2 regions of the Streptomyces sp. NBC_00989 genome follow, and region 2 is predicted to be linked to the other one. Evidence: riboswitches for the same ligand, from Rfam matches in the RefSeq annotation. Region 2 holds a riboswitch; the other holds the start of a gene.
The links. Region 2 has a riboswitch for ZMP and ZTP ahead of OG714_RS20605 (glycine hydroxymethyltransferase). Riboswitches for the same ligand answer to the same signal wherever they lie in the genome.
Positions count from the first base shown of each region.

Region 1 (4,803 bases), 3.4 Mb from region 2:
CCACGGCCTCACCGGGTCCGGGATCGGGTACGACGATCGTCTCGACCCGGACCGGCTCGTTCTTGCCCGGTGCGATCACGCCGCGTACTTCCTGCGCCATGGTCCTGAACCCCTTCGTCGCCGTTGTCCCTGCCTACGACCCTACGCGTGACTGATCGGTAAGGCCCACGCGTACCACCATGGTCGTCACCGCCACCGTCCCTCTCACCCCGGTCGGTCACCGACGTAGCCTGAATGCTCCGACCGACTCGCAAGGAGCACCGTGGGCGCCGTGGGCATCGCAGGGACTCGGAGCGCCCCGCCGACCTGGCGGCTGCTCCTCGACTACGTACGGCCGCACCGCTGGGCCCTGTTGGCGGGTGCGGTGCTTTCGCTGGTCACCGGGGGCACCGGGCTGCTGCTGCCGCTGGTCGCGCGAGGGCTGATCGACGACCTGTCGCACCACCGGACGATCACCGGGGCGCTGTTCGCGATGTCGGCGCTGGTGGTCGCCAACGCGGCGCTGGGCGCGCTGGGTTCATACGTTCTGCGGCGTACCGCGGAGTCGGTGGTGCTCGGTGCGCGGCGCGCCCTGTCGTCGTATCTGCTGCGGCTGCGGATCTCAGCGGTGGACCGCAGCGAGCCCGGTGACCTGATGGCCCGCATCACCTCGGACACCACGCTGCTGCGCGAGGTCACCACCGACTCCCTGGTCGGGCTCGGCACCGAGGGGCTCATCCTCGTCGCGACGGTGGTGATGATGGGTCTGGTCGACCCTGTGCTGCTGGCCGTCACCCTCGGCGTGATCGTGGGTGCGGGCGTTGTGCTCAGCGTGATCGTGCCGCGCATCAACCGGGCCAGCCGGCAGGCACAGGACGCGATCGGTGTGATGGGAGCGTCGCTGGAGCGGATCCTCGGCGCGCTGCGCACGGTGAAGGCGTCCGGCGCCGAGGACCGCGAGGAGCGCACCCTGCACGCGGCGGCCGAGGAGTCGTGGCGGCAGAGCATCCGCGCGGCCAAGTGGGCGGCGGCGGCGGGCAATACGGCCGGCCTGTCGATGCAGATCGCGTTCATCACGGTCCTCGCGGTGGGCGGAGCGCGGGTGGCGACGGGCGCGATCGACGTCGGCACGCTGGTCGCGTTCCTCCTCTACGTCTTCTATCTGATGATGCCGATCCAGCAGGTCGTCGGCGCGATCACCCAGTACCAGACGGGCGCCGCGGCCCTTTCCCGCATCCAGGAGGCGCTCCAACTCCCCGCCGAACCCCCGTCCCCGCCCGCCCAGTTGCCCTCCCCCGGTGCCGAACCCGCGTCCCTCGCCTTCGACGACGTCCGCTTCCGCTACGCCGACGACCTCCCCTACGTCCACCACGGCGTGACCTTCGAGGTACCGGCCCGGGGCATGACGGCGTTCGTCGGCCCGTCCGGCGCGGGCAAGACCACCGTGTTCTCCCTCATCGAGCGTTTCTACGACCCCGAGTCCGGCGCCATCACCCTCGACGGCCGGGACCTCGCGGAGTGGGAACTGTCCCAACTCCGGTCCGCCATCGGCTATGTGGAGCAGGACGCCCCTGTCCTGTCGGGTTCCCTGCGCGAAAACCTGCTGCTCGGCAACCCGGACGCGGACGACGACGCCGTCACCCGCGTCCTGAGGACGACCCGCCTCGACGGCCTGGTCGCCCGCCTTCCGAAGGGCGCCGACACGCTCGTCGGCCACCGCGGCACCCGCCTCTCGGGCGGCGAACGTCAGCGCGTCGCCATCGCCCGCGCGCTGCTGCGCCGGCCCCGGCTGCTGCTCCTCGACGAGGCGACCTCGCAGCTGGACGCGGTGAACGAGGCGGCCCTGCGCGACACCGTCGCCGATGTGGCCCGTACGACGACGGTCCTGGTCGTGGCGCACCGGCTGTCCACGGTGACGATGGCCGACCGGATCGTCGTCATGGACGCGGGCCGCGTCCGCGCGGTGGGCACGCACCGGGAGCTGGTGAGCGCGGACCCGCTGTACGCGGAGCTGGCGGCGACACAGTTCCTGGCGACGACGGGCTGATCCCGGGGAACGGCTGAGGGCCGCCCGTTTCCGGACGGCCCTCAGAAAGCGCGTGCTCAGCAGGATCGGTACCGCTTCGGTGCCACAGGCTCGACAGGCTCTATTCGACGGCGGGGAGGAGTCCCGTGACCGGCGCGGTGAGGTCGGTGACCTGGTGCAGCTGCTGGAGGTCGTTCAGGTGGTTCAGCCCCTGCAGCTGGCTGGCGACCCGGGGAATCTCCGCCTGGTGCTCGGCGGGGATTTCACTCACCGCGAGCGAGTCCAGCAGGGCGACCGGGCTGACCTTGCCGTCCTTGAAGGCGGGCGCGTCGGCGGCGTTCGCCATCGGCGCGACGAGGCCGGTGACCCCGACCGCGAGACCAACGGCGGCGGCAATACGTCGTGTTGAGATCATGCCCTCAGCAACGCGCCCGGTCCCCGCGCGGTCACGGGCACCAGGCACCGCTCACCCGTCAGGCGGAGCGTGCCGCCCGGTTTGCCGACCCCGGCGTGACGGAGGAGTCTCGTAGGAGAGGCCCGTCGCGGCTCGCTCCTGTGCGGACCGCGGCCCTCCGAGGAGGTCACCATGGGCACCGCGGCACGCCCCGGCTTCGACACCGAAGCCCTGCGCCGGGGCATCGAGGACCACACAGCGGCGACACTTCTGTCGCTCTACGCGGACGACGCCGAGATCCACGTCGTCGACCACCAGACCCAGCCCAGTCACCCCAAGGTCCTGCACGGCCGGGACGAGATCGGCGCGATGCTCGCCGACGTCTACAGCCGCGACATGACGCACAAGCTGGAGGAGTGCGTCGTGGAAGGGGACCGGGTCGCCTACAGCGAATCGTGTCAGTACCCGGACGGGGCCAGGGTCCTCGCCGAGTCGATGCTGTTGCTGCACGACGGCAAGATCACCCGGCAGACCATGATCCAGGCATGGGACGGCTAGCGAGGCTGGTGCCGAGGGTCCGGATCAGCACCCGTCTGACCTGGACCTTCTCGGCGAGCACCGCACCCGCGCGGTCCGTTGTGACGCGACGCCGCGCACCGGTTTCCGCGGCGGGCCTGCGAGCGTCCACCGCCCTCCTGGGGTCAGCGCTGCGAGCGGCGCAGTCCCGTCGGCGCGTCCGGCGTGGGTGAGCGGGCCCCTGACGGCCGTGGACAGGTCGGTTAGGCTGTTCGTGGGTCGTGACTGGCGCTGAGGTGGAGCACCACCGTGGAGCGGCCCACGCGGAGTCGATGCCGTGCGCCTGGGCGATTGGTCAACCAGCTCAGGAGTGGATCATGTCCCAGGCACGACTCATGGACGGCACCGCGCTCGCCCGGCGCATCGTCGAGGACACCGCGAAGAAGGCCGCCGACCTCACGGAGCGCACCGGTACGGCGCCCTGTCTGGCGACGGTCCTGGTCGGCGCGGACCCGGCCTCCGTCACGTACGTCCGGATGAAGCAGAACCGTTCGCGCAAGGCCGGCATCGAGTCCCGGCACGTCGAGCTGCCCGCCGCCACGACCACCGCCGAACTGGTCGGCACCCTCGACGAACTCTCCGCCGACCCCACGGTGCACGGCATCCTGCTCCAGCACCCGATGGGTGAACACATCGACGAGCGGGCGGCGTTCGAGGCCATCGCGGCGGAGAAGGACGTGGACGGTGTCACCTTCGCGTCGTTCGCGACGATGAGCTTCGGCCTGCCGGGCTTCGTGTCCTGCACGCCCGGCGGCATCATGCGGCTGCTCGACGAGTACGACGTCGACCTGTCCGGCAAGCGGGCCGTCGTGGTCGGCCGCAGCGCGATCCTCGGCAAGCCGGCCGGCATGCTGCTCCTGGCCCGCGACGCGACCGTCACCTACTGTCACTCCCGCACCCGGGACCTGTCCGCCGTGGTCCGCGAGGCGGACATCGTGGTCGCCGCCGTCGGGCGCCCCCGGCTGATCCGCGGCGAGGACGTCAAGCCCGGCGCGGTCGTCGTCGACGCCGGCTACAACGCGGGCAACGTCGGCGACGTCGACTTCGAATCCGCCGCCGAACGCGCCTCGTTGATCACGCCGGTGCCGGGCGGTGTCGGCCCGATGACGATCGCCACGCTCCTGGAGCAGACCGTGACCGCCGCAGCCCGGCAGCTCGGGGTGTGATCAGCGCGTCCACGCGCTGTACTCCATGACGTCCCCGGCCTTGACGCCGTACTCGGGCTGATCCTTCGTGGAGGTACTCTCCAGTCCGAGTACGGCGCCGGTGGCCGGGTCCATGATCAGCATCAGGCGGCTGCCAGACCGCTGATACACGTACGCCTGCCCGTGCCGCCCGAGGCGGTCGGTCACCTCCCCCACCGGCCGCAGTCCGTCCGCCCCCGCGAGCAGCCGCGCCAACGCGGCCGACTCACGCGCCCCGAGCGTCCAGTGGTCCAGCAACTCCCCCACGGCCGACAGGAGTTCGGGGGTGGTCAACGGCGTCTTGCTGTACGCCGCCTCCTGGAGGTACGCCCGCAGTCCCGCCACGTCGTGCGGGGGCCGGGCGTCGGGCGGGACATCGCTCCAACTCGGCGGATACGTCGTGTCCTTGACGACACGCCCGTCCTCGATGTCCCGCTCCGTGTGACTGTCGTCCGCGTTCCAGCGCACGATGCGTTCCTCGGGGACGGTGACGGGTGGCTTGTCGTCGGACATGCCGAGGCTCCACGACTGCACATGGGTTCCCCTGCGCAGAGCGGGAGTTCCGTCGGCCGCGACCGCCGCGGCGAGGGCGGCGAGCTGCTTCAGGGATACGGGGGTGGAGTGCGCCTGCACGACCAGGGCGC
Region 1 covers NZ_CP108728.1:1,327,819-1,332,621, forward strand. Annotated here, with positions in the region: gene OG714_RS06015 (S-(hydroxymethyl)mycothiol dehydrogenase) at 1-100, opposite strand, end outside; gene OG714_RS06020 (ABC transporter ATP-binding protein) at 272-2,026, shown strand; gene OG714_RS06025 (hypothetical protein) at 2,127-2,420, opposite strand; gene OG714_RS06030 (nuclear transport factor 2 family protein) at 2,592-2,957, shown strand; ZMP/ZTP riboswitch at 3,187-3,271, shown strand; gene OG714_RS06035 (bifunctional 5,10-methylenetetrahydrofolate dehydrogenase/5,10-methenyltetrahydrofolate cyclohydrolase) at 3,293-4,141, shown strand; gene OG714_RS06040 (CU044_5270 family protein) at 4,142-4,803, opposite strand, start outside.
Region 1: it holds a riboswitch for ZMP and ZTP, as region 2 does, so the genes downstream of both, OG714_RS06035 (bifunctional 5,10-methylenetetrahydrofolate dehydrogenase/5,10-methenyltetrahydrofolate cyclohydrolase) here and OG714_RS20605 (glycine hydroxymethyltransferase) in region 2, are expected to answer to the same signal.

Region 2 (4,803 bases):
GAACCGGCGCCGCCGGCAAGGCGGTTGGGGGTGGGTCTGGATCCGCGGAGCTTGCCGGACCTGTCTGGTGGGCGGTGGCGGGGGTGGCCGTCGGGGTCGGCGGCACGCTGCTGATACGCCGCGCGGCGGCCCGGCGTGAGGCCGGACCGCCGCGCGAGGAACCACGACAGGAACTCATCGATCTGTGAGAGTCGCCGGTCTTTGACAACTCAAGAGAGAGCGGGGGTCAGCCGAGGTCGATCTCCGGGTACAGCGGGAAGCCTGCGACGAGGTCGGTGGCACGGTGGGAGATCTCGTCCGCGATCTTCGGGTCGAGGATGTGCTGGGCCTTGGACGGCGCGCCCTTGCTGGTGGTGCCGGGCTCCGTGGTGGTGAGGACACGGTCGATGAGACCGGCGACCTCGTCCATCTCGGCGGTGCCCAGGCCACGGGTGGTCAGGGCGGGGGTGCCGATGCGGATGCCGGAGGTGTACCAGGCGCCGTTGGGGTCGGCGGGGATGGCGTTGCGGTTGGTGACGATGCCCGAGTCGAGCAGGGCGGCCTCGGCCTGGCGGCCGGTGAGGCCGTAGGAGGAGGCGACGTCGATCAGGTTGAGGTGGTTGTCGGTGCCGCCGGTGACCAGGGTGGCGCCGCGGCGCATCAAACCGTCCGCCAGCGCACGGGAGTTGTCGACGATGCGCTGGGCGTAGTCCTGGAAGGAGGGCTGCCGGGCCTCGGCGAGGGCGACGGCCTTGGCGGCCATGACGTGCGGGAGGGGGCCGCCGAGGACCATCGGGCAGCCGCGGTCGACCTGGTCCTTGAGGGAGTCGTCGCACAGGACCATGCCGCCGCGCGGGCCGCGCAACGACTTGTGGGTGGTGGTGGTGACGATCTGGGCGTGCGGGACCGGGTCGAAGTCACCGGTCAGCACCTTGCCCGCGACTAGGCCGGCGAAGTGCGCCATGTCCACCATCAGGGTCGCCCCGACCTCGTCGGCGATCTCGCGCATGATGCGGAAGTTCACCAGACGCGGGTAGGCGGAGTAGCCGGCGACGATGATCAGCGGCTTGAACTCACGGGCGGAGATCCGCAGCGCCTCGTAGTCGATGAGGCCCGTCGCCGAGTCGGTGCCGTAGGAGCGCTGGTCGAACATCTTGCCGGAGATGTTGGGGCGGAAGCCGTGGGTGAGGTGGCCGCCGGCGTCCAGGGACATGCCGAGCATGCGCTGGTTGCCGAAGGCCTGGCGGAGTTCGGCCCAGTCGGCGTCGGAGAGGTCGTTGACCTGGCGGACGCCCGCCTTCGCGAGGGCCGGGACCTCGACGCGGTCGGCGAGGATCGACCAGAAGGCGACGAGGTTGGCGTCGATGCCGGAGTGCGGCTGGACGTAGGCGTGGCGGGCGCCGAAGAGTTCGCGCGCGTGCTCGGCGGCGAGGGCCTCGACGGTGTCGACGTTGCGACAGCCGGCGTAGAAGCGGCGGCCGATGGTGCCCTCGGCGTACTTGTCGCTGAACCAGTTGCCCATGGCCAGCAGGGTGGCCGGGGAGGCGTAGTTCTCGGAGGCGATCAGCTTGAGCATCTCGCGCTGGTCGGCGACTTCCTGGCCGATGGCGTCGGCGACGCGCGGCTCGACGGCCCGGATCACATCGAGGGCGGCACGGAAGGCGGTGGACTCAGGGGAAAGGGGCGCGGAATTGTCGGGCATGGGGACCTCCGGACGTGGCGTTCGGCGTTCTCGGTACGGCCCAGGCGCACGGCACACATTCCAGCTCGGGCCGCTCCCCGATGGTCGGTCCCATCCCAGCGCGCCAGTCACGGCCCGCCGGTCAGCCTACCGGGCGTGCCGGACGGTGCGGCTCCCGCGTCCACCATGCGGAAGCGCTCATCGGCGGCGGATGTGGAGTGGGGGCCGGCCCGACTCCGCGCGGTGTCGGGGGGACTCCAGCCACCGCCCCGGGAGTTTCTGGAGGCAGCTGCGGAGTTCCTTGAGTTGGGTGAGAGGGCTCACGCGGGGGACCGCTGCGATCTCCCCTCCCCTAGAGTCACTTTGTGCTCTTTGGAATGGTGTGCGCGCTCGGCGCGGCGGTCTGCTTCGGTACGGCGACGGTGCTTCAGGCGGTCGCCGCGCGGGCGGCCACGACCGGTGGGGGCGGGGACGCGGCGCTGTTGCTGCGGGCGCTGCGGCAGTGGCGCTATCTGGCGGGGCTGGGGCTGGACGGTCTGGGCTTCGTGTTCCAGATCGCGGCGCTGCGGTCGCTTCCCATCTACGCGGTCGGGGCGGCGCTGGCGTCGAGCCTCGCGGTGACGGCGGTGGTGGCCGCCCGGCTGCTGGGAGTTCGGCTCAGCGGGGTGGAGTGGGCGGCCGTCGGCGTGGTCTGCGCGGGGCTGGCGATGCTGGGGCTGGCGTCCGGGGCGGAGGGGCACCGGGACGGGTCCATGGCGTTGAAGTGGGCGATGCTGGCGACGGCGGTGGCGGTGCTGTTGCTCGGGCTGGTCGGTGGGCGACTGCCGGAGCGGGGGCGGGCGTTGGCGCTGGGGCTGGGGGCCGGGTTCGGGTTCGGGGTGGTGGAGGTGGCGGTCCGGTTGATCGACTCGCTGAATCCCTCGACACTGGTCGCCAATCCGGCCACGTACGCGCTGCTCGTCGGTGGAGGTGCGGCGTTTCTGTTGCTGACGACGGCGCTGCAGCGGGGGTCGGTGACGACGGCGACGGCGGGGATTGTGATCGGGGAGACGCTCGGGCCGGCGGCGGTGGGGGTGGTGTGGCTCGGGGACCGTACTCGGGACGGGCTGGAGTGGCTGGCGGTGCTGGGGTTCCTGGTGGCTGTGGCGGGGGCGTTGGCGTTGGCTCGGTTCGGCGAGGCGCCGGCCTCCGGCGGTGAAGCGGTGGATGGTGCGGGCGAGTTGGGGTGACCGGCCCTGGGGGCTGCGCCCCCGGACCCCGCTTCGGCCCTGAAGGGGCCTCGTCCTCAAACGCCGGACGGGCTGATTTCGCGGACCTGCGTTGGAATGCCGGCCTGCGTTGAAGAGGTGCGCACCCTCACGGCAGCACCCTGCACAACGCCTCCACCGCCCCCGCCCACGCATGGTCCGGTGGTGTTCCGTAGCCCACCACCAGGGCGTCCATCGGGTCGGCGAGGGCGTGTTCGTGGCGGTAGAAGGACAGGGAATGGAGGGCCAGGCCCTGCCAGGCGGCGGCTTGGACCACGGTCTGTTCGGTGCCGGGCGGGAGGCTGAGGACGGCGTGGAAGCCCGCCGCGATGCCGGTGGCGTGGACGTCGGGGGCGTGCTGGGCGAGGGCGTCGACCAGGGTGTCCCGACGGCGGCGGTAGCGCAGGCGGGCGGCGCGGACGTGGCGGTCGTAGGCGCCGGAGGTGATGAATTCGGCGAGGGTCAGTTGGTCCAGGACGCCGCAGGTGTCGATGCCGCCCTTCGCCTTCGCGACCTCGTCCATCAGTGAGGGGGGCAGGACCATCCAGGCCAGGCGGAGGCCGGGGGCGAGGGACTTGCTGGCGGTGCCTAGGTAGACGACGTGGTTCGGGTCGAGGCCTTGGAGGGCGCCGATGGGCTGGCGGTCGTATCGGAACTCGCCGTCGTAGTCGTCCTCCAGGACCAGGCCGCCGGTGCGCCGGGCCCAGTCGACGACGGCGGAGCGGCGGTCGTGGCGGAGGGGGACGCCCATGGGGAACTGGTGGGCGGGGGTGAGCAGGACCGCCGGTTCGTCCGTCAACTGGCCCGGGTTCGTGCCCAGTTCATCGAGGGGGAGCGGGCGGGTGCGCAGGCCCGCCTCGTCCAGGATCTGCCAGTGGACGGCGAGGCCGTAGGACTCCACCCCGATGGTGTGGGCGCCGCGGGCCCGCAGGACGGCGCCGAGCAGCCGTAGGCCGTGGGAGATGCCCCCGCTGATCACGATGTGCTCGGGGTCGGTTCGTACGCCGCGGGCGCGGGAGAGGTAGGCGGCGAGGGCGGTGCGGAGTTCGACGCGGCCGCGTGGGTCGCCGTAGCCGAGGGCCTGGTAGGGGGCGGAGGTGAGGGCGCGGCGGGCGGCCTTGAGCCACTCCGTGCGGGGGAAGGCGGCGAGGTCGGGGGTGCCGGGGACGAGGTCGTAGGTGGGGCGGCTGCGGAGGCGGCGGGGCGGGGTGGTGTCGGTGGGCGGGACGACGGCGCGTTCGGCGACGCGGGTGCCGGAGCCCTGGCGGGCGGTGAGCCAGCCCTCGGCGACGAGGTCGGCGTAGGCGTCGGCGACCGTGTTGCGGGCGATGCCCAGGTCGGCGGCGAGGGAGCGGGAGGAGGGCAGCCGGGTGCCGGGGGCGAGGCGGCCGGTGCGGACGGCGTCGCGCAGCGCGTCCGTGAGGCCGCGGCGGACACCAGTGCTGGTGCCGGTCGGTTCGACATGCAGGTCGACGCCAAAAGTGGCCCAAGATTTCACCATGGAAATGGACCATACTCCTGGGCTGCCTGACTTCTAGAGTCGAGACATGACCACAGCACAGGAAGCTCCTTACGCCCACGAACACAGCCCCCGCCTGGACTGGGCCCAGCACGCGCCCGAGGTCTACAAGGCGATGGTCCGTCTCGACGCCGCCGCCCGGCGGGGCCTCGACCCGAAGCTGCTGGAGCTGGTGAAGATCCGCGCCTCGCAGCTCAACCACTGCGCGTTCTGCCTCGACATGCACACCAAGGACGCGCTCGCGGCGGGCGAGAGCGTGGAGCGGATCATTCAGCTCGGCGCGTGGGAGGAGTCGCGGCACTTCTACACCGAGAAGGAGCTGGCGGCGATCGAGCTGACCGAGGCGGTCACCGTGATCACGGACGGCTTCGTGCCGG
Region 2 covers NZ_CP108728.1:4,757,550-4,762,352, forward strand. Annotated here, with positions in the region: gene OG714_RS20600 (hypothetical protein) at 1-188, shown strand, start outside; gene OG714_RS20605 (glycine hydroxymethyltransferase) at 227-1,681, opposite strand; ZMP/ZTP riboswitch at 1,713-1,802, opposite strand; gene OG714_RS20610 (hypothetical protein) at 2,038-2,889, shown strand; gene OG714_RS20615 (PLP-dependent aminotransferase family protein) at 3,017-4,408, opposite strand; gene OG714_RS20620 (carboxymuconolactone decarboxylase family protein) at 4,455-4,803, shown strand, end outside.